Regions from separate parts of the Desulfatibacillum aliphaticivorans DSM 15576 genome, predicted to be linked through region 1. Evidence: predicted binding sites of a transcription regulator. Region 1 holds the regulator's gene; each other region holds the start of a gene.
The links. The regulator sigma-54, encoded in region 1, starts transcription at its own class of promoters, with help from an activator protein. The targets are predictions, from matches to a motif close to TNTGGCACANTTTCTGCTNT.
Positions count from the first base shown of each region.

Region 2: the regulator sigma-54 is predicted to act here: its motif matches at 2,956-2,975, upstream of G491_RS36575 (type IV pilin protein).
Region 3: the regulator sigma-54 is predicted to act here: its motif matches at 5,586-5,605, upstream of glnD ([protein-PII] uridylyltransferase).

Region 1 is NZ_AUCT01000001.1:23,642-32,631, reverse strand. Features, by position in the region: gene G491_RS0100170 (M23 family metallopeptidase) at 1-1,134, opposite strand, end outside; gene kdsA (3-deoxy-8-phosphooctulonate synthase) at 1,329-2,150, shown strand; gene G491_RS0100160 (KdsC family phosphatase) at 2,188-2,724, shown strand; gene lptC (LPS export ABC transporter periplasmic protein LptC) at 2,750-3,268, shown strand; gene G491_RS0100150 (LptA/OstA family protein) at 3,270-3,878, shown strand; gene lptB (LPS export ABC transporter ATP-binding protein) at 3,882-4,604, shown strand; gene rpoN (RNA polymerase factor sigma-54) at 4,697-6,157, shown strand; gene hpf (ribosome hibernation-promoting factor, HPF/YfiA family) at 6,351-6,893, shown strand; gene G491_RS0100130 (PTS sugar transporter subunit IIA) at 6,919-7,377, shown strand; gene rapZ (RNase adapter RapZ) at 7,380-8,243, shown strand; gene G491_RS0100120 (PTS sugar transporter subunit IIA) at 8,488-8,907, shown strand; gene rimI (ribosomal protein S18-alanine N-acetyltransferase) at 8,909-8,990, shown strand, end outside.
Region 2 is NZ_AUCT01000027.1:33,968-41,802, forward strand. Features, by position in the region: gene G491_RS0121005 (GspE/PulE family protein) at 1-152, shown strand, start outside; gene G491_RS0121010 (type II secretion system F family protein) at 175-1,395, shown strand; gene G491_RS0121015 (sigma-54 interaction domain-containing protein) at 1,744-2,799, shown strand; gene G491_RS36575 (type IV pilin protein) at 3,061-3,462, shown strand; gene G491_RS0121025 (hypothetical protein) at 3,534-5,627, opposite strand; gene G491_RS0121030 (lysylphosphatidylglycerol synthase transmembrane domain-containing protein) at 5,688-6,638, opposite strand; gene G491_RS0121035 (glycosyltransferase family 2 protein) at 6,625-7,548, opposite strand; gene G491_RS0121040 (RNA polymerase sigma factor) at 7,745-7,835, shown strand, end outside.
Region 3 is NZ_KE386982.1:314,797-322,631, forward strand. Features, by position in the region: gene G491_RS0127555 (FAD-dependent oxidoreductase) at 1-1,090, shown strand, start outside; gene G491_RS0127560 (phosphotransferase) at 1,554-2,525, opposite strand; gene G491_RS0127565 (rubredoxin) at 2,923-3,081, opposite strand; gene G491_RS0127570 (hypothetical protein) at 3,092-3,289, opposite strand; gene G491_RS0127575 (DegT/DnrJ/EryC1/StrS family aminotransferase) at 3,355-4,518, opposite strand; gene G491_RS0127580 (phosphoribosylaminoimidazolecarboxamide formyltransferase) at 4,674-5,357, shown strand; gene glnD ([protein-PII] uridylyltransferase) at 5,672-7,835, shown strand, end outside.

The DNA.
Region 1 (8,990 bases):
TATGTAAACGGTCTGGCCGTATATTCCCTGTGGGGCCGCATAAATCACCATACCGCTGTTGGCCGCAGGCACGGGGGATTGGGCGACGGAGGCCAAATCAATACCCAGGTGCACCTGGCGGTCCACTTTTTCTCCTTTATAGCGGTATTCCCGCCTGTCTGCGAACCTGGCCCGGTTGGCCGAATTGGGCAGGCGCGAAAAAACGCCGTCCCAATAGATCACAGGTTTGGAGCGTTCGCACATGGCGCCGGCGATGGCGTAGTCGCTTTGCCTTTGCTCCCTGTTGATTTTCAGGTAGCGATCGATGAGCGGAACGTTGGGGTCGACCCTTTTGCCCGCTTCGAACTGAGGCAGGACCATTTCCATAAACCGGTCTGAAATATTTATGACGTCCTTGCGAAAATTGCCCGGATTGATCAGGTAGGAAAAAGAGGCGGCGCTGATGTTGCCGGCCTTATCCGCAGCCTGTATCATTATTTTAGTGTCCGTGGGCTGTTCGTTGTCCACGGCGAAAAAGGCCATGTATACGTCCGGGTCGCTGAATCCGCCGGAATAGCCGGGGAAGAAGTTATCCCCCACTTGGACGCCGTTTTTCACGCCTTTTTCGGAAAGACGGTAAATAGCCAGCCCTGAGCCTCCCTGGCGCAGGTAATGTCTTGTGGTCAGAACGGATATGGCGGGCGGCCTGGTGTCAATGGTCAGAGGGTATTCCTGATAAAACAGGTTGCCGTTGGCCCAGCTCCTTAAAGACCGATCCCTGGCGCTCACGCGGAGCACCGCCTCGCCGTCGCTGATGTTCAGCTTGTCTGGCTCAATAGTGAACGAGATGGAGTCTTTCTTGACCTGTCCCGGCCCCAAAAATCCTTTGGCGGGATATTCCTTGGAAAAAACCTCCACCTCCTTGTCCCCGGGGCGGGTCAGGACGATCCGGACGCCTGACAACCCGTTTTCGGGGTCTGCGAGCACGCCTTCAAAGGTGGTGGATAAGCCCGCATAGGTGATGGGCGCCTTCCATTGAACGGTTGGCGCATTTCCCTCCATGCGTTGAAATAAGTACCAGCCTCCGGGGACCAAAACCACCGCAAGCGCTATTCCAACCAACAAGCCTAAAAAACGAAATCCCTTCTTTTTCAATATATTATCCTATATGTCTGAGGGTCAATTGTGCCGTAAAACATATCAGCTTGCAGGGCTTGAATCAAGCCCTGTTTTTACCGCCTTGACAATACCTGGGTAGCAGGATAAACCCAAGTCAAAGGTTTTTCAAGCCTTGCGTTTATTGACTTTACGCCAATTGGCAGGCTCATTGATCAAGGATGCCGTAGATTATGACGAACACATTTTCAATCGGAAATAACATGAACGTGGGCCTGGGAGCGCCTTTGCTCCTCATTGCCGGGCCTTGCGTGATCGAGAATGAGGAAAAAACCCTTGAGATCGCGGAGCGCATAAAGGGAATCGTCCGGGACATGGACGTCAACTTTGTGTTCAAGGCTTCTTTTGACAAGGCCAATCGCACGTCCATAGATTCTTTTCGCGGCCCCGGCCTGGAGCAAGGGCTGGCTATCCTGGGCAAGGTAAAGTCCCGGCTTGGGTTGCCGGTGATTTCCGATGTGCATTCCCCGGATCAGGTGGGGCCGGCGTCCGAGGTTCTTGATATCCTGCAGATTCCCGCGTTTCTGTGCCGGCAGACCGATCTTTTGACGGCCGCGGGCAATAGCGGCAAGCCCGTTAACGTGAAAAAAGGCCAGTTCGTAGGCCCCTGGGATATGAAGCACGTGACGGGCAAGGTTCTGTCCACGGGCAACGAGCGCATCATGCTCACAGAGCGCGGCAGCAGCTTTGGATATAACAATCTGGTGGTGGATTTCAGGAATTTCAGCATTATGCGGGATCTGGGCTTTCCCGTGGTTTTTGACGCCACCCACAGCGTGCAAATGCCCGGAGGCCTGGGAAACTGCTCCGGCGGGGATCGGTCCTATGTTCCCTTGCTGGCCCGGGCGGCGGCGGCCGCGGGGGTGGACGGGGTCTTTTTCGAAGTGCATACGGACCCGGACAAAGCCCTGTGCGACGGCCCCAACTCATTGACTATGGAAATGCTGGAAAGCATTTTGCCCCAATTATTGGCTATCAGGAAAGCAGCCTCCTGAATTCCGCCCGGGAGCGATCCCGGAGAAGGGACGAACCATGCCGGATAGAGCGGCTGAAAACTGGGATGTCCTCGAACAGGTGGATGTCTTGCTCCTGGACGTGGACGGCGTGCTGACGGACGGGTCCATCACTTACGGGGACGACGGCGGAGAAATCAAGACCTTCAGCGTGAAGGACGGCCTGGGAATCCGCATGCTTCAACTGGCTGGAATCGTCACCGGCATTGTGACGGGGCGCAGTTCCAAAGCGCTTGCCAAAAGGTGCGAAAACCTGGGCATTACGCATCTTTGGGACGGCGTGAAAAACAAGTCCCTGCTCATAGAGCAAATCAGCCGGGATATGAAGGTTCCGCCTGAACGCATGGCCTTTGTGGGCGACGACATACCGGACATGGGCATCATGTCCAAGGTCGGCGTGGGCGTGGCTGTGGCGGACGCCCATCCAGACGTGATAAATGCCGCCAGGCTGGTCACGACCAAACCCGGCGGCCGCGGTGCAGTACGGGAAGTTTGCGAGGGAATCCTGAAAGCCAAGGGATTATGGGATGAAACGCAGAAACAGGTTGCAGTCTAGCATCATCTACTTGATGGCGGGCTTCTTGATCGCTTTGATAATCGGCCCCATGGTGGGGCGCCTCTACATGAAGGATGACGGGGGGCAGACCACTGTGGAGAAAACCGAAATATCAGAGGACGGCGGCATGGTGCTGACCAAACTCCACCACGAGGCGGTCAGGGACGGAAAACTGGAATGGATGCTGGATGCGGCCTCCGCTGAATTGACGGAACTAGGGAAAAGCGGCCGCTTCTACAATCTCGGCATCATGTTATACGGCGCAGACAAGTCCGAAACCAAGGTGACGGCCAAATACGGCGAGGTCAACTTTTTCACCCATGACTTCATGCTCAAGCACGCTGTGGAGGCGACGAACAAGCCGTACTCCCTGACCAGCGACAAATTGGAATACTCCAATGAAAAACAGTCGCTTTATTCGCCGGGACGGGTGCGAATCAAAGGCCCGTCAGTTTATTTGACGGCGGATTCCATGCAATATGACCTTAAAAACAAACAGGCGGAATTTCGTGGAAACGTAGTCGCTATCCTTGGAGGCTCCTGATATGTCGAACATCAATCACAAACGCTTGTTGCCAAGCATTATTAAGATTTTTCTGCTTACCGTTTTTGCCTGTGTCTGCTCCCTGGGGCCTTTGTGGGCCGACAATAGCGCCCAAACTCCGGATCAGGCGGCTTTGGCCGGGTTCGACCTGTCCAAAGGGCCGATCAAAATAAAGGCGCAGAAACTGGTGACCAATCAGGAAGAGAATAAGGCCTGGTTTTCCATGGATGTGGTCGCGACGCAAGGCAAGACCACCATCAAAGCCAATGAGTTGACAATTTGGTACGTGGGGGAAAAGGAGCAAAACGATGTCCAAAGCGGCCTTCCCGCCTCCCAATCCTTGAAAAAAATCCAGGCCCTGGGGAACGTGGAGATTGTCAACGAGGCTTTCACCTCCCATTCGGACGAGGCTCTGTATTTGCAGAAGACGGGCGATTTGGTGCTGACCGGCGGTCCCGCCAAAGTGGTTTCGGGAAAAAACACGGTAAGCGGCGAAATCATCACCCGAAGCAAGGACGGCCTGTTGACCTTTGAAGGCGGGGTGCAGGCGGAGTTTTTTCCGGAAAAATCCGAGGAAAACAAGGATAAACCGGCCAAGGAAGGCGAATAGCGCATGGCGACCTTGCTTTTGGAAGACCTGGTGAAGGTCTACAATAACAAGATGACCGTGGATCATGTGACCATGGAGGTGGCCAGCGGCGCCGTGACCGGGCTGCTGGGCCCCAACGGCGCCGGCAAGACCACCACCTTTTATATGGCTGTGGGCATGATTCAGGCTGACGGAGGCAAGGTTCTTCTGGACGGGCGGGATCTGACGGACGATCCCATGTACGTGCGGGCCCGAAAGGGCCTGGGCTACCTTCCCCAGGAAAGCTCGGTGTTCGGCAAGTTGAGCGTGCGGGACAACATCATGGCCATCCTGGAGGTGGGCAGGTTATCCCGGTCCGGCCGGGAGAAAAAGGCCGCCGGGCTCATGGACGAGCTGGGAATCAGCCGTCTTGCGGACCGGAAGGCCTATCTTTTGTCCGGCGGTGAAAGAAGGCGGCTGGAAATCGCCCGGGCCTTGGCCACAGAGCCTTTGTTCATGCTTTTGGATGAGCCTTTCGCCGGCATAGACCCCTTGGCCGTCATTGACATATCGAATATCATTAAGCATTTGACGGAGCGTGGGATCGGGGTTTTAATTTCGGATCACAGCGTCAGAGAGACTTTAAAAGTTTGCGATACTGCTTATATTTTAAATCATGGCGCCGTGATTGAATCGGGTTCGCCGGAAAAAATCGCCTCCAGCGAGGTGGCCAAGCGTTTTTATCTTGGCGAGGGATTCACTCTGTGATAGTCTTTTGGCATAGAACATGCACGGGATGAAGCTCGTCACATCCCCCGAGAAAAAAAAATTAGCATAATAATCAGGCAGTCAGGATAATAATGGCACTGGAACTACGACAGCAACTGCGTCTGGCCCAACAACTCATCATGACGCCCCAGTTGCAGATGGCGATCAAGCTGCTGCAATTGTCCCATTTGGAGTTATTGGACGTTATCCAGCAGGAGATGGAGCAGAACGCCGCCATTGAAGAGGGGGACGAGTCCGGGGGGGCTGACGAAGATATGGGGGACAACAGAAGAGACGACCCCATGGATTTGGCCGCCAAAGAGGCGGCTCCGCCCGAAGAAAAGGAAGTGGTCATAGAAGAACGCACGCCGGATGACGTGGATTGGTCCAACTACATGGACGAATACAGCGCTCCCGGGCCTGCGGTGTTTGAAAGCGAAGAAAGGGAGGCGCCCAAATACGAGAGCTTCATAGCGCGTAAGGAATCCTTGTCCGAGCATCTTTTGTGGCAGCTCATGTTGAAGTTTTCCGATTCCAAAGACCAGGAAGTCGGAGAGATGATTATCGGCAACCTGAACAAAGACGGATACCTGGACGCCACGGTTGAGGAAATCGCCCTGGCCATGGGAGAAGAGCCCGAACTGGTGGAAAAGGTCCTGGAGCAAATGCATACCCTGGATCCGGTGGGCGTGTGCGCACGCAATCTGAGCGAATGCCTCATGATCCAGATTCGCCACCTTCAGATCAAAGATCCGGTGCTGGAGCAGATTGTCTGCAATTACCTCAATCACCTGCAAAATAAAAACTACAAGGCCATTGCTTCGGCCTTGCGCATCTCCATGGACGACGTGCTTGCCGCCGTCCGCCTTATCATGGGTCTGGAGCCCAAGCCGGGCCGCCAGTTTTCCGACGAAGAGCCGCATTACATTGTACCCGATATTTTCGTATATAAGGTCGGGGACAATTTTGAAATCGTCCTGAACGACGACGGCCTGCCCAAGCTGCATGTGAGCAACTTTTACAAGCAGGCTCTGCAAAAAGAAGCCAATCTGCCCGAAGAGACGAAAAATTACGTCCAGGGCAAGCTGCGGTCCGCGGCCTGGCTTATCCGAAGCATCCACCAAAGGCAGCGCACCATCTATAAGGTCATGGAAAGCATCGTGAAATTCCAAAGGCCGTTTTTGGAAAAGGGCATCGCCCACCTAAAGCCCATGGTGCTGCGGGACGTGGCCGAGGACATCGAGATGCATGAGTCCACCATCAGCCGGGTCACCACCAATAAGTACGCCCACACGCCCCAGGGGATTTTCGAACTGAAATACTTTTTCAACAGCTCCATCAATAGGGTGAACGGCGGCGCCATTGCTTCGGCCAGCGTGAAAGAGCGGATTTTGCAGATCATCAAGGGCGAAAATCCGAAAAAGCCGTATTCCGACGACAAGATAGCCTCCATGCTGGAGGATAACAATATTCAGATCGCCCGCCGTACAGTAGCCAAATACCGCGAGATGCTGGGGATTCTTCCTTCCAGCAAGCGCAAGAAACTGGCCTGACGGCGAATTTGTTAACCTAGTTGTCCCTTTGAAAAGGAGTCTAAAGAAATCTAATTCAACCATTTAACAGGCATCGGCCAAATGCCCCAAATCCTTGCTTAAAAGGGTTTACTTTGAAGCCGGTCAGGAACAAGGCCGGCTGGTACAACAAGCGGGCTAAGCCCGCGCAACCGAAATAAGGGAGGTTGTTCCTATGCACACATCGGTTACTTTTAAAAACCTGGATCCCTCCGACGCTTTGAGAGATTATGCTAGCGAAAAATTGGACAGGTTTGACAAGTACCTGGACAATCCGGCCGAGGCAAACGTGGTATTGACTGTGGAGAAGCATCGCCACATTGCGGAAATCAATGTGGCGGGCGACCGGCTCACGATAAATGGAAAGGAAGAGACCGGCGACATGTATACCTCCATAGACAAGGTATTGGATAAGCTGGAAAAACAAATTAAAAAGGGAAAGCAAAAAGTCCGAAAGCGCCGGGACGCGTCCCGGGGCAAGGCCCGCCTGAGAGAGGAGGGCGCCATTAGCGCTTTGGAATCGGACGACGAACCTCTAGAGACAACCATCCGTGTGGAAACCATCGATTACAAACCCATGGATGTGGAAGAAGCCGTACTGCAAATGGAGTTGGTGGACAATCAGTTTATGGTGTTCACTAACGCAAAAACAGGCCAGGTAAACGTGCTTTACCGGAGAAGAGGAAACAACCTGGGCCTCATCGAGCCCATGATGTAGAATAGGTTGCGAAGCGATTTAATTTATGAAAATTCTTGATAACATCACTCCCGAGTGCATGCTGTGCGATCTGCAGGCCCGGGATAAGAAGGGGATTATAGAGGAACTGGCAGCCCCGGTGGCCCAAGCCGCCGGGGTCAAGGTTGAGGATATGGTCCGGGTGCTGCTGGATAGAGAGCGCCTGGGAAGCACCGGCGTGGGGAACGGAATCGGCATTCCCCACGGTAAAATGAGGGAGTTGAGCAAACTCCATCTGGGTTTCGGCATCAGCCGGCAGGGGGTGGATTTTGAATCCATCGACGGAAAACCCACCAATATTTTCTTCCTTTTGGCGGTCCCGACGGACTCCGCCGGGCTGCATCTCACCATGCTGGCTCAGATTTCACGGCTTTTACGTAACGAAGAGTTCCGCAAACGCTTGATGGGTTGCGACTCCCCCCAGGAGGTCGCTCAAGCCATCGGAGAAGTGGATCAGGAGTTCTAATCGTGGAACGCCTTAAAATCGTCATCATCACGGGTCTGTCCGGGTCCGGTAAAAGCACGGCCCTGGCGGCCCTTGAGGATGCGGGATTCTTTTGCGTCGACAACCTGCCCGTGGCCTTGCTGCCCAAGTTTCTGGAATTGCAGAACCAAACCGTGTCCGAGGTGACGCGATTCGCCTTTGTTATGGATCTGCGGGAAAAAGGCTTTGTCTCCCGTTTTGAAAACGTTTTCAAGGATCTGGAAGACCAGGGCTACGCCTTTGAAATCATTTTTCTGGAATCGGACGAAGACACCTTGATTCGGCGATACTCGGAAACCCGGCGCCAGCATCCCCTGTCCAAGGACAAAGGGCTCCTTGAGGGCATTCGCCTGGAAAAGCAGGTTTTGGAGCCGTTGCGCAGCATCGCTCACCGGGTGGTGGACTCGTCCAATTTGAACGTCCACCAGCTTAAAGCCATGATTCAAGAGATGGGCGCCCAAAAAAACGAAAGAAAGTCGATCCAGATCAGCGTGCTTTCGTTCGGGTTCAAATACGGCATTCCGCGGGGCGCCGACCTCGTCATGGACGTCAGGTTTTTGCCCAATCCTTATTTTGTGCCGGAATTAAAGAATTTGACCGGACTGCAAGCCCCTGTGCAGGAGTTTGTGCTGGAAAAGCCCGTGACCCAGGAGTTCCTGAAAAAGTTTATCGACCTGCTGGATTTTTTGGCGCCCCGGTACCAAAAAGAGGGGAAAGCCTACCTGACCGTGGCCGTTGGATGCACGGGCGGAAAGCATCGGTCGGTGTCCGTGGCCGGCATAGTTTATGAGCATTTAAAGGGTCTTTTCTCGAATGTATCCCTTTCGCACCGGGATATTGAACGGTAAAGTCCTTGCTTTTTAGTCCGATACGTGAAAATGTTCTGGCCCGTCCGGGCCTGTTTATTTTTTAGGCCCCGCCGGAATTGGGTCTTGCAAAGCCTTTGCTTGGCGCCGTATAGTTACCTTTTTCCGGCTTAAACCTTAATCAAACCGCGAGCAATCGCGGGGCATCCTGCGTCCTTTAAGACGCAAACCGGAGCGGCCCGACGCCGCCCCGGCGCCGAAAAACACTTAGGAAACCTTAGTAATCATGATCGGTATTGTTGTTGTAACCCACTCCCAACTTGGCGACGCCCTGCTCTCCGCCGGAGAGTTCGTCCTAGGGGCGCCCATCGAGTCCGCCCAGGCGGTTTCCATCAATTTGAAGGAATCCGCAACCAAGCTGCGGGATGATATCGCCAAGGCCATCAAAAACGTCAATCAAAACGAGGGAGTCCTCATCCTGACGGACATGTTCGGGGGAACTCCTTCCAACCTGAGTTATTCCTTCCTGGAGGAAGGACGTGTGGAAGTCATGTCCGGAGTCAATCTTCCCGTTCTCCTGAGGGCCGTCAAGACCCGGCAAAAAGAGGGCAAACACATCAGGGAGCTGGCCCAGGAAGTTGAGGCGTACGGCAAGAAGAGCATTTGCCTGGCGAGCGGTATATTAAAGGGCAACAAAACCGGCTAATATGAATTGTTCCATAACCCTGGAGGCGATGGACCCGGCGGATTTAGATGAAATATGCCGGGTTGACGGGGACTGTTTCCTGT
Region 2 (7,835 bases), on a different contig from region 1:
AGGATTTGATTTCCAGGCGGGATTCGTCCCAGGAAATCGCCCGGTCGGCCAGGTCCGCGGGCAAGATGCGTTTTTTAAAGGAAGACGCCCTGGACAAGGTGTTTGCAGGAAGAACCACCCTGGAAGAAGCGGCCTCTGCAGTTATGACTTAAGAACAAGGCGACAGGAAGCATCATGGCGACATACAATTACACGGCGATGAATGAAGTGGGAACCAAGGTGTCAGGCACGCTGGAGGCGGAGACCTCCGACGGCGCCCGGCGGATTTTGAGCTCCCGAGGCTTCATTCCCACCAAGGTCACCAAAACCCGTGGAGAGGAGAAAGCGCAAAAGGAAAGCCTGGGCGACAGGCTGAGCAGGGTGGGGTCTCGGGACATCATCCTGTTCACCAAGCAATTCGCCACCATGCTGAGGGCGGGCATTCCCATCATTGATCTTTTTCAGGTTGCGGAGTCGCAAACCGAAAATCCCAAGCTAAAAAGGGTTATCGCGCAGATTTCCAAGGACATCCAGGAGGGCGCCAGCCTCCATCAGGCCATGAAAAAGCATCCCTCCGTGTTTTCTCCCTTGTACTTGAGCATGATGCGCGCCGGCGAAACCAGCGGGGCTCTGCCCCAGATTTTGGAGCGCTTGATATACATCATCGACCATGAGGAAAAGGTCAAAAAGGACATCCGGGGCGCCATGATTTATCCGGCGCTGGTAACCATTGTTCTAACGGGGGCCTTCTTTCTTTTGGAAATCAAGGTGGTGCCTGTTTTTGCCAAAATGTTCAGTAGGGCGAATATCGAATTACCCTTGCCCACAAAAATTTGTATAAACATATACACTTTTTTAGCCACGTATTGGCCTTTTTTAATCGGCGCTTTTGCCTTGCTGGCGGTAGCCTTGTATTTCTACTTAAGGACCGAGCAAGGGAAATATACTTTTAATAAAATTGTACTCCAACTGCCTATCTTCGGAGACTTGTTCACAAAAGCGGCCATGTCGCGGTTTGCGAGCATCTTCGCTATATTGCAGTCCAGCGGGGTGACCGTATTGGATTCGTTCACTATCTTGTCCGGAACCATTGGGAGTGCAGCCATGTCCCGGCAGTTTGACGGCATCCGTCAAAGGTTGGAACAGGGGCGGGGCATCTCGGAGCCGCTAAGGGAGGCAGAGTTCTTCACCCCCATGGTCATTAATATGGTGGCCATTGGCGAAGAGTCAGGAAACCTGGAGGAGATGCTTCAAGTGATTTCCGACCACTACGACGATGAGGTGGAGTACGCTGTAAAGGCCCTGTCAGAAGCCATTGTACCAATTTTGACAATAGCATTAGCAGCGGTTGTCGGTTTTTTTGCCTTAGCCATTTTTTTGCCTATGTGGGATATGACAAAGATGGTGAAAAGATAGGACGCGGTTTTTCTTTCAAGATTTTTGTAGGCATTTTATATTTAACTTTTTCCGGGAAAAATGAAAAAGTCCCTATACCATATTAAGTTATATATAATTATTCCTCTAATTTTTTCAGGAATTTCTCTCCTGTCATTTATTGTGGCCTACAGAACTACGCACGCCTATCTATTGACAGGAGTAGACCCTGTTCCCCCCCTCCTATTGTGGGGAGTTCTCTTATGGGCTGGAACTTTTGTTTGCGGCCTGATTATGATCAGAGTGATTTTGGGTCCTGTGGAGCAATTTGTCGTCGAGGCTGAAAGCCTGGGGGTTGGTCTTCCAAAAAGCTCAAAAGATGGCGAAGCCTTGGGAAAGGACGAAATGGCCCGGTATACAACGGTTTTCAGGCAGGTAAGCGAGGTTTTGAATCGCGTGGAGGCCAGGAAGCTATTCCCTGAAATCGTGGCCCAAAGCAAAGCCATGCGCCAGGTTCTTTCCCAGATAAAACGGGTGGCCCCGACCGACTCCACTGTTTTGATAACAGGGGAAAGCGGAACCGGCAAGGAACTGGTCGCCGACAGCATTCACAGGCACAGCCAGCGTAATGGAAGGCGTTTCGTGAAAATCAACTGCGCCGCCATCCCTGAAACCCTGCTGGAAAGCGAATTGTTCGGGTATGAGAAAGGCGCTTTTACAGGAGCGGAGGCCCGCAAGCCCGGGAAGTTTGAACAAGCCAACGGCGGCACGGTTTTTCTGGACGAAATCGGGGACATGCCCCTGGAAACCCAGGCGAAAATTTTAAGGGTCCTGGAGGAAAAGGAAGTGGACAGGCTTGGGGGGATGCGCCCCGTCCCCGTGGATGTACGGGTTGTCGCCGCCACCAATAGAAATATTCAGGAAATGGTCGATAATAATGAATTTCGGGAGGACCTGTTTTTTCGTTTGAATGTCTTTCCCATCCAATTGCCGCCCTTACGGGAGCGGCCGGAGGACATTCCTTTTTTGGTGGAGGCCTTTTTATCGCATTCCGATAAAGAGGCCTCGGTGTCTCCCCAGGCCATGCACATTTTATGCGCCCATCCATGGCACGGCAACGTGAGGGAGTTAAGAAACGTTGTTGAAAGCGCCCTGCTGTACAGCCAAAAAATCGTGGAGCCTGAACATCTGCCTCCGGCCCTTTCCGGCAGCATGGCGATCCCGACGCCTGTCGGGGTGTTTATTTCCGGGGAGGAGGAATCCCTGGACTTGGATTATCGGCTGCAGGAGTTGGAAAAAGGGATTTTGGTGGAGGCCTTAAAGCGATCGGACGGAGTGCAGGCTCAGGCCGCCCGTTTGTTGGGAATCAAGGAGAGGAGTCTTTGGCATCGGGTGAAGAAGTACGGAATTGATGTTTCCCAAATTCGCCGCCACACGCGCCAATAGTCCTTCATTTTTTGGTGGATAACCCTACAAAAAATGGAGATACGGCTTTTTAAAGGGTTTTTGACGAGAGTTTAATAATGAAATTTTTGCATATAACTATTTGTAAATTTTTCTAATAGTGTGCGTTAATTGTAAATTAACTATTATTTAGGGAAAAATGGCGCAGTATTTGCTTTATAGGACGGTAAAACCGAAGCACAGGCTCTTAAATATAACGCATGTTCCAAAAACTGAAACACTAAACAGGAAAGGAGTAGGGCCATGTTGAACAAATGGAAGAAAAAAGTCAGAGGCCAAGAGGGCTTCACCCTCATCGAAATCATCGCGGTTCTGGTCATCCTGGGCATCCTGGCCGCCGTGGCCGTGCCCAAGTACTTTGATTTGCAAGAGGATGCTGCAAAGGGTGCCGCGGAAGGCGCAGTGGCTGAAGGGATTTCCAGAATCAACCAGCACTTCGGCGAAGCAATTTTAGGGGGATCCACAGTTGGTGAAGTGACGTATGACAGCACCACTCTGGGGACAGATGCAGGTGATTTTGATCTTTCATATTCTGGTGGGGATGCCAATGGAGCAGGTCCGATTGTTGTGACTGCAACCGGCAACACTGGTCCGGTCGACGGATACACCGCATCAGCCTCTGTTCCCCGTCCGGGAAGCGTATAATTTGTTATGAGCAAAACTTAGGGCCATGGGCGTACTCACCGCCCATGGCCATTTTTGCCATACTATTTCTTTTAGGTTTTTCTTTCGATTACTGCCCTTGTGACGTTCATAATGGTTGCGAAGTCAGGATGATAAATCCGCACTGCCGACTGCGCTTCAATCTCCCGGAATGTTTCCGAGAACTTAAGGTTCTTTTGCAATTCCAGAAGAACAGTAACGCCAAACTCTGCAAGAACAAAGTCATCCATTTTGTTCCCCAATTCGATCAACGCCAAGATGGGGTCCACATGGTTTGGCATGCACCTGTGGGCGCATTTGTAAATATTGACGGCCAGGAAGGTTCTCCCCTGCTTCTTCATGCACTCCGCCATGATGAGGTAGGGATAAATCTGGTCAGGGGCTAGCATGGCTGCACTGGTTGCATTTGACAAGGCAGCTTGAAATTGCCCAGACTTAAATTGGATTTTCGCCTTAAGACAAAGGAGTTCATGATCGCGAGGTGCTAAGCAAAGGCCCATTTCTACCCATTTCATGGCCTGAGTCTCTTCACCTATCCACAACCATGAAAATGCTATTTGCTGGTGTATTAGAGGTGAGTCAGGTCGAAGGGCGTAAGCAGCTGAAAAAAAGGCTTTGGCGACCAAAGGATCTTTTTGATGAAACAATTCTATTATTCCAATATTATAAAGAATCCTTCCTCGAATATTGTTGTTGTCATAACGGTCCAAATGCAGGGCACGGGTGTTTAGTTGCATTGCAGACTCTGCCTTGCCGTCTTTCCATAACCATTTTGCCAGATTCATCGCAGGGACGCTGAGCCCGGGAGATTTTTGAACATTGTCCTCCCAGAACGCTATATTATTATCAAAAACTCTGTTGCGCATACGCGCTGTATGCCCGTTTGAGATCAAAACTGCGGTAACCAAGGCCATTGCGAGGAACAGAATCTCTTTCCTATCCGTGACTATTTTTAGCATGGCGAAAAGAAAAACAAATAGTGGGAGAAATAAAAATATGGAAGGAATGTAATTCCTATGTTCGAAAACTATTTCTATAGGGAGAAAGGTGCTTTCGATCACGTGGTTGAACAAAAAGAAGAGGATGCAAAAACTGACCAGAGGCATTTTTTTAATGAATGCACATGCTGAAAAAAAAAATCCCGCGATTATCAGTAAACTCCAGAGTGTGGAAATAGGATCCAGTAGCGATGTGGAGTGAGGGACGTCGTACAAAAAGGTCATCTTACTTGAGGTTGGATACAGCAGCAATCCGAAATACAGCATCATGACCCTTGGTTGGGTTATCAGCCTTTCCCACATGGTGAACGGACGGAATGAGTAATCCAGCAGTATCTTGAAAGGATTGTTCAGCAGGAAAGCCGTTAGTGCTCCCAAGGCGCAAATCCAGAAAGTCCATCTTGCAAACTTGATGATGTGTTCTTTGGTTGCCCCTTGAATCAGGATCAGTTCCAACAAGGCCAAAGAGGGCGCCAGCAATACCGCGTTTTCTTTGGAGGCCACGGCGCAAAGGCCGGAAATCCCGCACCCGACAAACCATCCCCATTTTACTTTCCCGCTGGAAAATCGTCCTTTAAGGTAGAAATACATGGCCGCAATGTAAAACATGCCGGCCATGGAGGTCATGCGTTGCACAATGTAGGTGACGGAGGTGACCTGGATGGGATGAATCGCCCAGAACACAGCGGTCAACAAGGCGAGAGGGTGGGAGAGGTCCCCGTATTTGTCCCGCAGCATGGGGAGGTTGAGCATGGCGTGGATAAACAAAAACAAAAAGCAGGCAGCCAGGTAATGGACGCCCAGATTGAAGACATGAAATCCTGTCACATCCAAGCCGCCTGTATAATAGTTCAAGGCGAAGGACAAAAAGGCCAAAGGCCTCCATAACCTGAATTCCCCTGTGCCTTCATCCCTGAACGGATCAGTCAGGGATTCAAAGTCCAACCGTTCCATACGAATATATTCATTATTAACGATTCTAGGATTATCGTCAAAAACAAACACCCCATGAAAGGAATTGGAATAAATAATGATCAATATAAAAAACAGAGAGATAAAGGCGAACGCGTAACGTCCTGAATTCGGGCTTTGCGGCCACCATTTTATATTTAGATCAAAGGATTTGGATAGTGCATTTTCTTGATTCATTTCCAGGAGGTTCACTCCTTTCCTTTATGTTTGGATCTTATCTGGAATTGGCGCGATGGGCTAATGCGGATGCCTTTTTTCAAGTAATTGTGAAACAAGCCAGAATCCCCCTCCCAGGGCGGCTTCCGTGCAGGTGTCGATCAAGCGCATGCCGATGGCTGCGGCGATCACCACCGGCTGCGGGATGATGACCGGCAAAATCAGAAAGATAATCCCCTCCCGGACGCCTATGCCGGCGGGCGCGAACAGCGCCGCCATCCCAATAAGCATGGCGCCGTAGTAGACGCCTGCAACCACCAAAAAATGCTGCCATTCCACGCTATATAGCGCCCTTATCAGAAAAAAGAAAGAGGCGCCGGTCAGCAAGGCGGGAACTCCGTATGCCCCGACCAGCCGCAGAACCATGCTGTAGGGCGGATATTTTTCCGGCGGAGCCTTTTTTGCCAGGCGAAAAACCAGGCGCAGCATAAAGGGCATGACCCAGGGCGTCAGACTGACCAGCATGGCCAGGGCGCCCAGACCGGAAATCCACTGGAGGCTCACAGGAACGTCCACAGACCCCCAGGTCACGGCCAGGGTTACGATGAGTCCCGAGGCGGCCGTGCTGGACAGGTGCTCGGTAATGGTGGCCGCTGTAATGGCGTTGTTGGGGTGGTTTTTATACTGATTGAACCGGACCAGCAAAATCGTCACTTTGCCGGGGACGTGCCTGCCCATGCGGGAGAGCAGCCAGGCCCTGCCGGTGGTCACGAAATCCTCTCGGATGTCGAAGGCCGCGGCCAGCCTGATCCAAACCGCCAGGTTGGCCAAATACCCTGCAGCGCAGCACAATATGCTCAGTGCAAGATAGGCGGGCGAGATATTGAGCGTATAGGCGCCAAGCTCCCTGGCGTGCCGGAAAATAACCCATCCCACAAAAGAGAGCACAAGCAAGAGCAAGGCCCTGCCGCACCACTTGGGGGCCTTTCCCGGTTTTGCGCCGGAGACCGTTTCCGGGCTAGTCTCCATCATCTGCCTTTTCGCTGGAAATCACCCGGCCCATGTGGTCGAAGCGCAGTTGGGTCACCTGTTCGGATATGAGGCCCATCAAAAAAACCACCACGGCGATGGTCATGAGCATGGCCGAGGTGGGGCCGTATCTTGTGTGCAGCACAAAAATTTTAAAAAGCCCGTAACCCAGGCCCGTCAAGAACATGAGCAGGCTGGCGGGCAAAAAGATTTTCAAGGGGGCGAACAGGGTGGCGATTTTCAGGATGATCAGGAAAAACCGGGCTCCGTCCCTGAAAATTTTTATCTTGCTTTTTCCTTCCCTCGCCGGGGCCGCAAAAGGCACATACACCAGGCTGTAACCGGTCCGGATGACCGCCAGGGTCAGGGTGGTGGGGTACGAAAAGGTATTGGGCAGCAGGTTGACGAACTCTTTGGCGATGGGCGTTTTGACGGCCCGGAAGCCCGAGGTCAGGTCTTCGATTTTCCGGTCGCTGACGTAAGACGCCAGTTGGTTGTACACGGCGTTGGCGAAACTGCGGTGCATGCTGGCCTGAGTGCCCGTGGACCGCGCCCCCACCACCAGGTCGTAAGGCCCCAGCTTTTCCAACAGCCGGGGGATTTCCTCCGGCGGGTGCTGACCGTCCGCGTCCATGAGAACAATGGAGTCTCCCTTGGCGTGACGAATGCCCGTTTTGACGGCCGCGCCGTTGCCCATGTTATAGGGATGGGTGCAAACCCGGGCGCCGGCCGCAAGGGCCATCTGGGCCGTTTGGTCCTTGGACCCGTCGTTCACCACAATAATCTCGTGGGACAGGCCCAGTTGCTCCATGACTTTTCGGACTCTTTCCACGATTTTGCCGATGGCTTGTTCCTCTTCATAGGCGGGCATAATCACGGATACGGAAATTGCTTCCTCTTGAAGGTGCGTCATTGTAAACCTGCGTGAATTGAATTGAAAATTTGGGGAAAAGTGAAACCTGATTTGACTTTATATGGCATATTGAGCCAAAATGTGTAAAGAATAAGTTAATATCCTAATATTATTTGTGACTTTTTTTCCTTAAGGGGAGTAAATCAGGTAAAGGCTTGGGCTCCCCTGCGTACAGCCGGACCGTGACGGGGGAACCATGGACCAGGAAGAGGAAAGACAGGCCGTTTTGGATGTCAAAGCGGGCGCAACCGATCGCTTCGCCCTCTTGGTGGACGCGCACAAAGGGG
Region 3 (7,835 bases), on a different contig from region 1:
CGAGGACGTCCAGAAATACCTGGCGCAGTTGATCAGCGACATCGAATCCAACGAGCTCATCACCGTGCATAAAAACGCGGAAATCACCAACGTGGAAGGCTTTGTGGGCGACTTCAAAACCACCTTCAAGGTGGGTGAAGAAGAAACCACCTACAACCACGGCGTGACCATTTTCGCCTGCGGCGCCACGGAATACAAACCCACGGAATACCTGTACGGACAGGATCCCCGGGTAGTCACCAACCTGGAACTGGAAAAGAAGCTCATCCAGGGCGACGCCGGGCTCAAGAGCGCCGGCGCGGCCGTGTTCATCCAATGCGTGGGATCGCGCATTCCGTCCAGGCCGTATTGTTCCAAGCTCTGCTGCACCCAGTCCATCAAGAACGCCCTGGCCCTTAAAAAGGCCAATCCCAAAAAGCCGGTTTTCGTGCTTTACCGGGATATGCGTCCCTACGGACTCCGGGAAAACCTGTACCGGGAAGCCCGCGAAAAAGGCGTGACCTTCATCCGGTACAATGACGACAAGCCCCTGGACGTCACCGGCGGCGATAAACTGACCGTCTCCTTTACGGATTACGTCCTGGGCAAAAAACTGCAAATCAGCCCCGAACTGCTGGTTTTGGCGGCGGCCATCGTACCCGAGGAGAGAAACCCCCTGGCTCAGGCCTTCAAGGTCTCCCAAAACCAGGACGGGTTCTTTGCGGAAGCCCACGTCAAGCTCCGTCCCAACGATTTCGCCACGGACGGCGTATTTTTGTGCGGCCTCACCCACGGGCCCAAGCCCATTGACGAAGCCATCGCCCAGGCCCAGGCCGCAGCGGCCAGAGCGGTTACGCTGCTTTCCCGCAAGGAGATCTCCGTGGCCGGAACCGTGGCCAGCGTGGATTCCCAATTCTGCAGCGGCTGCAAGGTGTGCGTGTCCATCTGCCCGTATTCCGCGCCTTTGTTCAACGAAAAAACCGGCAAGGCCGAAATCCAGTCCACTTTGTGCAAGGGCTGCGGGCTGTGCGTGGCCTCCTGCCGCAGCGGCGCCATCCATCTGGCGGGTTTCGACACCTCCCAGATTTTCAGCATGATCGACGCCCTGTAAGTTTTTCAGGTAGATAAAACAAAAAAGGGGAAGTTCCGTTGGGAGCTTCCCCTTTTTTTACCTTTTTCTGGGGATGCCGATGTTCCCCTCCAAAAAAATGACGACGCTGGATCCCCGTTTCCGCCATTACGGCATGAGGATTGCCAAACCGCGCGCAATCATCCCGCCTCCATGGCTCCACGAGGATGACGGAGTGCGGCGCCAGTTACAGCATGGGCGGCCCCGGCAGCACAGTGTGCCGCCGGGTGCAAAGCGCACAAGGCGCGGCCGGGAAAGATTGTAGAAACCAGGGAAGTACGGCGGGCGTACAGGTGGGAAAAAACCATTGTCGGGTTTGAAGTCCACTATCGTTCTCGCCAATATGAACCGCAAAGCCGGACTTCGTAACCCGACCTACGGCTCTGCTTGCCGCGATGGAGATTGGGTAGAGCTTGCGAAACCCAACAAAATTGAATGGTTGCTCTTACTCAATAGAATGGATGCTGGCGAAGAGGGCGGTGATTTCCTGCACATGGCCGGCGAGAAAATTCAGGTAGTCGATTTCCAGGGAGATCATGGCGTCCTCTTGGCCTCGGAGCCATTCCGACAGCCAGGCAAAGCGGATCAGAAGCATCAAGGGAAACAAATTCTCCCAGCTTTCCTTTTGAAATATCCCGGATTTCCATAGCTCGATCAAAAAAGCGCCCACGTAATTCCAGGAAACAGCCGGAGGATGCTCTATTCCCGCGCATCCGATCATCAACGCGACGTCGTACATCTCCGGCCGCATGCCGCAGAATTCCCAGTCAATGACCGCTCGGATGGACTCCTCTCCCCAGATGACGTTCACAGGATGAAAATCTCCGTGGCAGAATCCCAGGGGCAAGTCCTTCAATACCGGCAGAAAGTCTTCGGCCAGGGACAGGGCTGGGGATATGCGCTTCAATAACTGAGGATCGCGGGCCGAAATCTTCCGTACAAGGTCCGGCACAAAATCCTGCAGGGAAAAATCATCCGAGGCTTCCGGCGTCAATCCGGCCTTATTCCAGGTCCGTCTCAGCTTAACCAGAAAACCGGCCATGGCCCGGCCCCGCCAGGCTTGATCCAGATACTCCGGCCGGGGCAGGGGAGTTCCCTTGATATAAAGGCTTAGCTGAAAATGGCCTTCTTCCTGAGAAAGGATATGCCCGCCGTCCTTATGCGGCAAATACGGCGCAAGATCCTTCAGGCCCGCCAAGGAGAGAGCCTCCAGGGCTGCGGCTATGGATACCTTTCTGTCCACCGTTTCAGGCTTGAGGGCCTCCAGGAGAAAAAGGCCGCCCTGTTCATCCTCAACCGCGATCCTCTCCAGGGAGCGTTCCGGGCTGCCGTCCAAAGGCAGGTCCGTCCTTAAGCGGGATAACTGGAGTCCGTAGGCCTTTACTACGATTTCAATAGGTTGATTGTTTAACGCCAAACTAAAACCATTCCAATAAGTTTTATGATCCATCCTGAAAGCGGTAATTACAATTCATCCATCATTTAAAAAAGGACGCTGGGTCCCCGTTTCCGTCATTACATCATGATGATTGCCAAGGCGCCGACAATCATTTCGCCTCCTTGGCTCCACGAGGATGACGGATAGGGGCCGCGCCTGCGGCTTTTCTCAGGAGTAAATGGGTAGCCCCGGCAGAGTAGTATCCTGCCGGGGTGCGCCAGCACATGATGTTGGGCCTCCATAGTCTAAAGAGTCCCAAGACTGTCTGCAAACCTATGCCCATCCCTCAAAAAAAGATCTATATTTCGGAAAAAAAAGCCCGGCCTGATTGCAAAACGCAACATGGCCGGGCCTGGACTGACAAATTGGGGCCGGATTATTCCACTTTTTCGAAGTATTGCTTTTCTGCGCCGCAAAGGGGGCAGACCCAATCGTCGGGAAGGTCTTCAAAAGCGGTTTCGGGTGGAACATGCCGTTCCGGGTCTCCCAGTTCAGGGTCGTAGACGTAGCCGCAGGGGCATTCGTACTTATCCATGCAAATCCTCCTATTTTAAATTGTCCAAGGCTCCGTGCCAACTGCACCGATCGCAAAAAACGTCCGTATCTTCCTCCAGATCGCACCGGCCGGATACCTCTTCGTCAAAAACCGGCTCTCCGGTGGAGCAATCAAAGCAATACACTTCGAATTCGTCCTCAGCATCCTTCACATAAAACCGCTGACATTTACACACGGGGCATTTCATGGAAATCTCCTGTTTACGCGACCTGTTGGTATATGAATATAGGAACGATTATCATTAGGTCAATACTATTTTACCCCAAAAGACAAAATGGCCTTGGCGACGGCTTCCTGATCCTCCTCGCTGATATAGGGGTGCATGGGCAGGGAGAAGACCCTGGCGGCGCAATCGTCGCTCACGGGAAAGTCCCCCTTGGCGTATCCTAAATCCGCAAAGGCGTCCTGCCGGTGCAAGGGCTTGGGATAGTACACGGCCGTGGGAACGCCTTGCTCCTGAAGATGCTTCAAAAGCTGGTCCCTCCACTCGGGTTTTGCAGCCTTGAGGGTGTATTGGGCCCACGCGCTTTGATTCCCCTCCTCAACAAAGGGAGTGACGACCTTGTCCGACCCGGCCAGCAGGCTGTTATACCGTTCGGCGGCCTTTTGGCGCAGGTCCAGCTCTTCGGGGAAGATAGAGAATTTGCTGATGAGCACGGCCGCCTGGAACGAGTCAATGCGGCCGTTGATTCCAATGCGCACGTTGTCGTACCGGTCGTCGCCCTGGCCGTGCATGCGCAGGGAGCGCATAATCTTGTCCAGTTCCTCATCGTCCGTGAAGCACATGCCGCCGTCGCCGTAGCATCCCAGGGGCTTGGCCGGAAAAAAGGAGGTGCAGGCGACGTCGCCGAAGGAGCAGGCTCTTTTCCCGTTTTGCAGACCGCCAAAGGATTGGGCTGCATCTTCGACTACAAACAACCCGTGCTTTTCGGCGATTGCCTCGATGCGTGCATAATCCGCAACCTGCCCGAACAGGTCCACGGCGATAATCCCCTTGGGCTTGGGGAGATTGTCCGTCTTGGGCAGGGGGAGGTCTCCGGCGCCGGACTCCATGGCCAGGATGGTTTTTTCCAGGGCTGCGGGATCCATGTTGAAGGTCTTGGGATCGATATCCACAAAGACCGGCACGGCGTTCAACAGGCTGACCACTTCCGCTGTGGCGATGAAGGTGAAAGGCGTGGTCAAAATGGCGTCTCCGGGGCCGATTCCTTTGGCCAGCAGGGCCAAGAGGAGAGCGTCCGTTCCCGAGGCGCACCCCAGCCCGTATTTGGCGCCGGAGAAATTAGCCAGACTTTCTTCAATTTCGTCGATTTCAGGCCCCATCACGTAGCGGCCGTGATCCAAAATAACTTTCAACCGGGCCTCTATGTCCTCCCGGATTCTTGCTTGTTGCGCTTTTAAGTCTATGAATTGCATACCATCTCCCTTGGGTGCAGGTTATTATGAATTCATAGATGTCACAGTCCGGCGCGCAGGGTCAAGGCTAAACGAACAAAGCAGATTGACGGGATGCGAAAAAGCCGGTATTGTTCTCATATAACTAATGAAAATAACCTTTATGGGAGGATGATATGGCAGTAAATGTAGTGGACCGGGCCGACGACCCCGTACAAATCAAGCATGTGCTCATGAGCGTCTCCGACAAGACGGGCCTGGAAACCTTTGTTCCCGGCCTGCTGGAGGCCTGTCCGGGGGTGAAGATTTTCTCCACCGGAGGAACTTATAATAAAATTGCAGAAATCCTGGGCGACAAAGCCAAAGGCTGCCTGGAAGCCGTTTCCGACTATACCGGCCAGCCCGAAACCCAGGGCGGCCTGGTTAAAACCCTGGATTTCAAGATTTATCTGGGCCTTTTGACCGAGACCTATAACGACTCCCACCAGTCCGACCTGAAGCGCACCAACGGCGTGCCCATCGACATGGTGGTGGTCAACCTCTATCCCTTCCGGGAAACCATCGCCCAGCCCAAGGTCACCCCGGAAATGGCCCGGGGCCAGATCGACATCGGCGGCCCCTGCATGATCCGGGCGTCCGCCAAGAATTTTCTCCGGGTGTCCTCCGTGGTGGACCCGGACGACTACCCCATGATTCTGGACGAACTCAAGGCCAACAGCGGCTCCACAACCATGCGCACCCGCTACCGTTTGGCCCGCAAGGCTTTCCGTCATACGGCCTCTTACGACAAGGCCATTGCAGACTATCTGCAGGAAACGCCTTTTGACAATGCACGGCCTTGTTACAAATTTGAAGATTAGCTTTTGATAAAAATTCGCTTTGGAGGGGGAGTCCGGCTTTGACAGGTCCGGCTCCCCTTTTTTATGGCCCGCTGGGTCTAAAAATGGGAATATTTCCCGAGCAGCAGCACAAAAATGTATTTTTTATAGGAGTGAAAATACAAAAATGTACTATCATGTGATATAATTGCTTTTGGTTTAGAAGATGTAACTATTTAGATATAAATAAAAAAATACTCATTTATCCATTGTGGCACGTCCTTTGCTCTATATGCAGGTCAGTTGAAACGTAAGCTAAAATAAACGAATCAAAACACCGGCCCCCAAAAGGACGTATGAATAACCCTGACGCCATTACGAATCTGACCAAAAGCCTGGAAAAACTCCTAACCCTGGACGAGCCCCGGGAGTTGGACAATCTCCATGCCAGGGCTGTCGCAATTGACGATTATTTTCGGGCCACCTTTGAAAACAGCTCTGTAGGCCCCCGCATGCGGGTGGATAAAAATCCCTACGCCCTCATTGCGCTGGGAGGGTACGGCCGCCGGGAGCAGTGCATCGGCTCCGACGTAGACATCTTATTTTTATTTGAAAAGAAAATGCCGGACCAGGCCACGGAGCTGGTCCAGGAAGCCATTTATCCTCTGTGGGACCTGGGCATGGATGTGGGGCACGCCACCCGCACCCTGAAGGAATGCATCAGCCTGTCCTCCAAGGATTTTGACGTCCTGACGCCCCTGCTGGACGCCCGCTTCATCTGCGGCATGTCGCCTTTGTACACCCGGATGATGGAGATGGTCCACGACAAGGTGTTGAAAGGCAAGACCCGGACCGCCTTTTTAAAGTGGCTGGCCTCCACCAAACAGGACCGCCACGACCGCTATGGAGATTCCAGCTATCTTCTGGAGCCCAACCTGAAGGAAGGGCGGGGGGGCTTGCGGGACTATCACGCCATGTTGTGGATCGGCAGGATCGCCCACGGCGTTCGGGACCCCCGGGACCTGGAATACCTGGGCCTTCTGTCCCACGACGAATACGCCACCCTGACCCAGGCCCTGGATTTTATCTGGAAGGTGAGGAACCATCTGCACCACATCGCCAAGCGCAAGTGCGACCAGCTTTTCTTTGAGTATCAGCCGCTGGTGGCTCAGGCGCTGGGATTCGGCGGCGACCAGGATCTTCAGGGAATCGAGCAGTTTTTGAAGACCCTGCACCGGGCCATGGAGCAGGTCAAGCAGCGCCACAAGATGTTCATGCTTTCGGCTTTGCCCAGGAGCAGGCCGGGCAGACCTTTCAAGGCCGTTCGACCCACCAAGACTCCCGGCATTATCGTGGAAAAAGGCGCCATGGTTTTTGAGGACCCCAGCGCCCTGGCCAAGGATCCTGCGCTGCTTATGGAAATTTTTGCGGAAAGCGCCCGGGAAAGCCTTCCTTTGAGCCTGGACGCCAACCGCCTTGTGCGGGACTTCGCCCAGGTGGTGGACGACTCCTTCCGGAGCGATCCCCGGGTTGTGAAGGCCTTTGAAAAGGTCCTTTCCACGCCCGCGCCTGATTTTAATCCCATGGAGGAGATGTTCGCCACGCGGTTTATCACGGCCTTCATTCCCGAGATGGGCGCCATCATGGATCGGATTCAGTACACGCATTACCACGTGTTTCCGGTGGACAAGCACTCCATCAAGGCTCTGCAGATCGTCAAGTCCTTCGCCTCCCGGGTGGAGGATCGCAGGAACCATGACCTGTACAACGCGCTGTATCAGGAAGTCCCCAACAAAAAGACCCTGCACTGGGCCGTTTTGCTGCACGACGTTGGCAAGGGCAGCCCGGATGGCGGCCATTCCGGCAGGGGCGCCAGAACCGCCCGTCAGATTTTAAGCCGCATGGGCTACGGCGAGGCCATGATCCAGGACGTGGAATTCTTGATCAGGGAGCATCTGCTGCTGGCCAAGACAGCCACCCGCCGCGACCTGCACGACGAAAACACCTCCCTTGCCTGCGCCAGGAAGGTCAAGGACCCCGACCGCCTGAAAATGCTCTTTCTGCTTACGGTTGCGGACTCCCAGGCCACAGGCCCCAAGGCGTGGAACGACTGGACCTCCGTGCTTCTTCAAAGTTTGTTCATCAAGACGCACCACATTCTGACCAACGGGGAACTGGCCACGGAAGAAGCCACCCGGATGGTCAAGGACAAGAGGAAGCAAGTGCTGGCCGCCGCGCCGGAAAGCATGAAGCGGGAATGGTACAACCTGTTTACGCTCATGTCCCCAAGGTATTTGCAGTACACCCAGCCCAAGGAGATAGTGGATCACATCCGGCTTTACGAAAGATTGCAGGGTGCGGACGCAGTCATAGAAGCCGCTCCCTCCCGGGACGCCAATCTGCGCACCGTCACGGTGTGCGCCAAGGACCGCCCCGGCTTGTTTTCCAAGATCGCCGGCGTATTGACCCTTAATAATTTGAATATTTTTGACGCGCAGATCTTCACATGGCGCAACCATA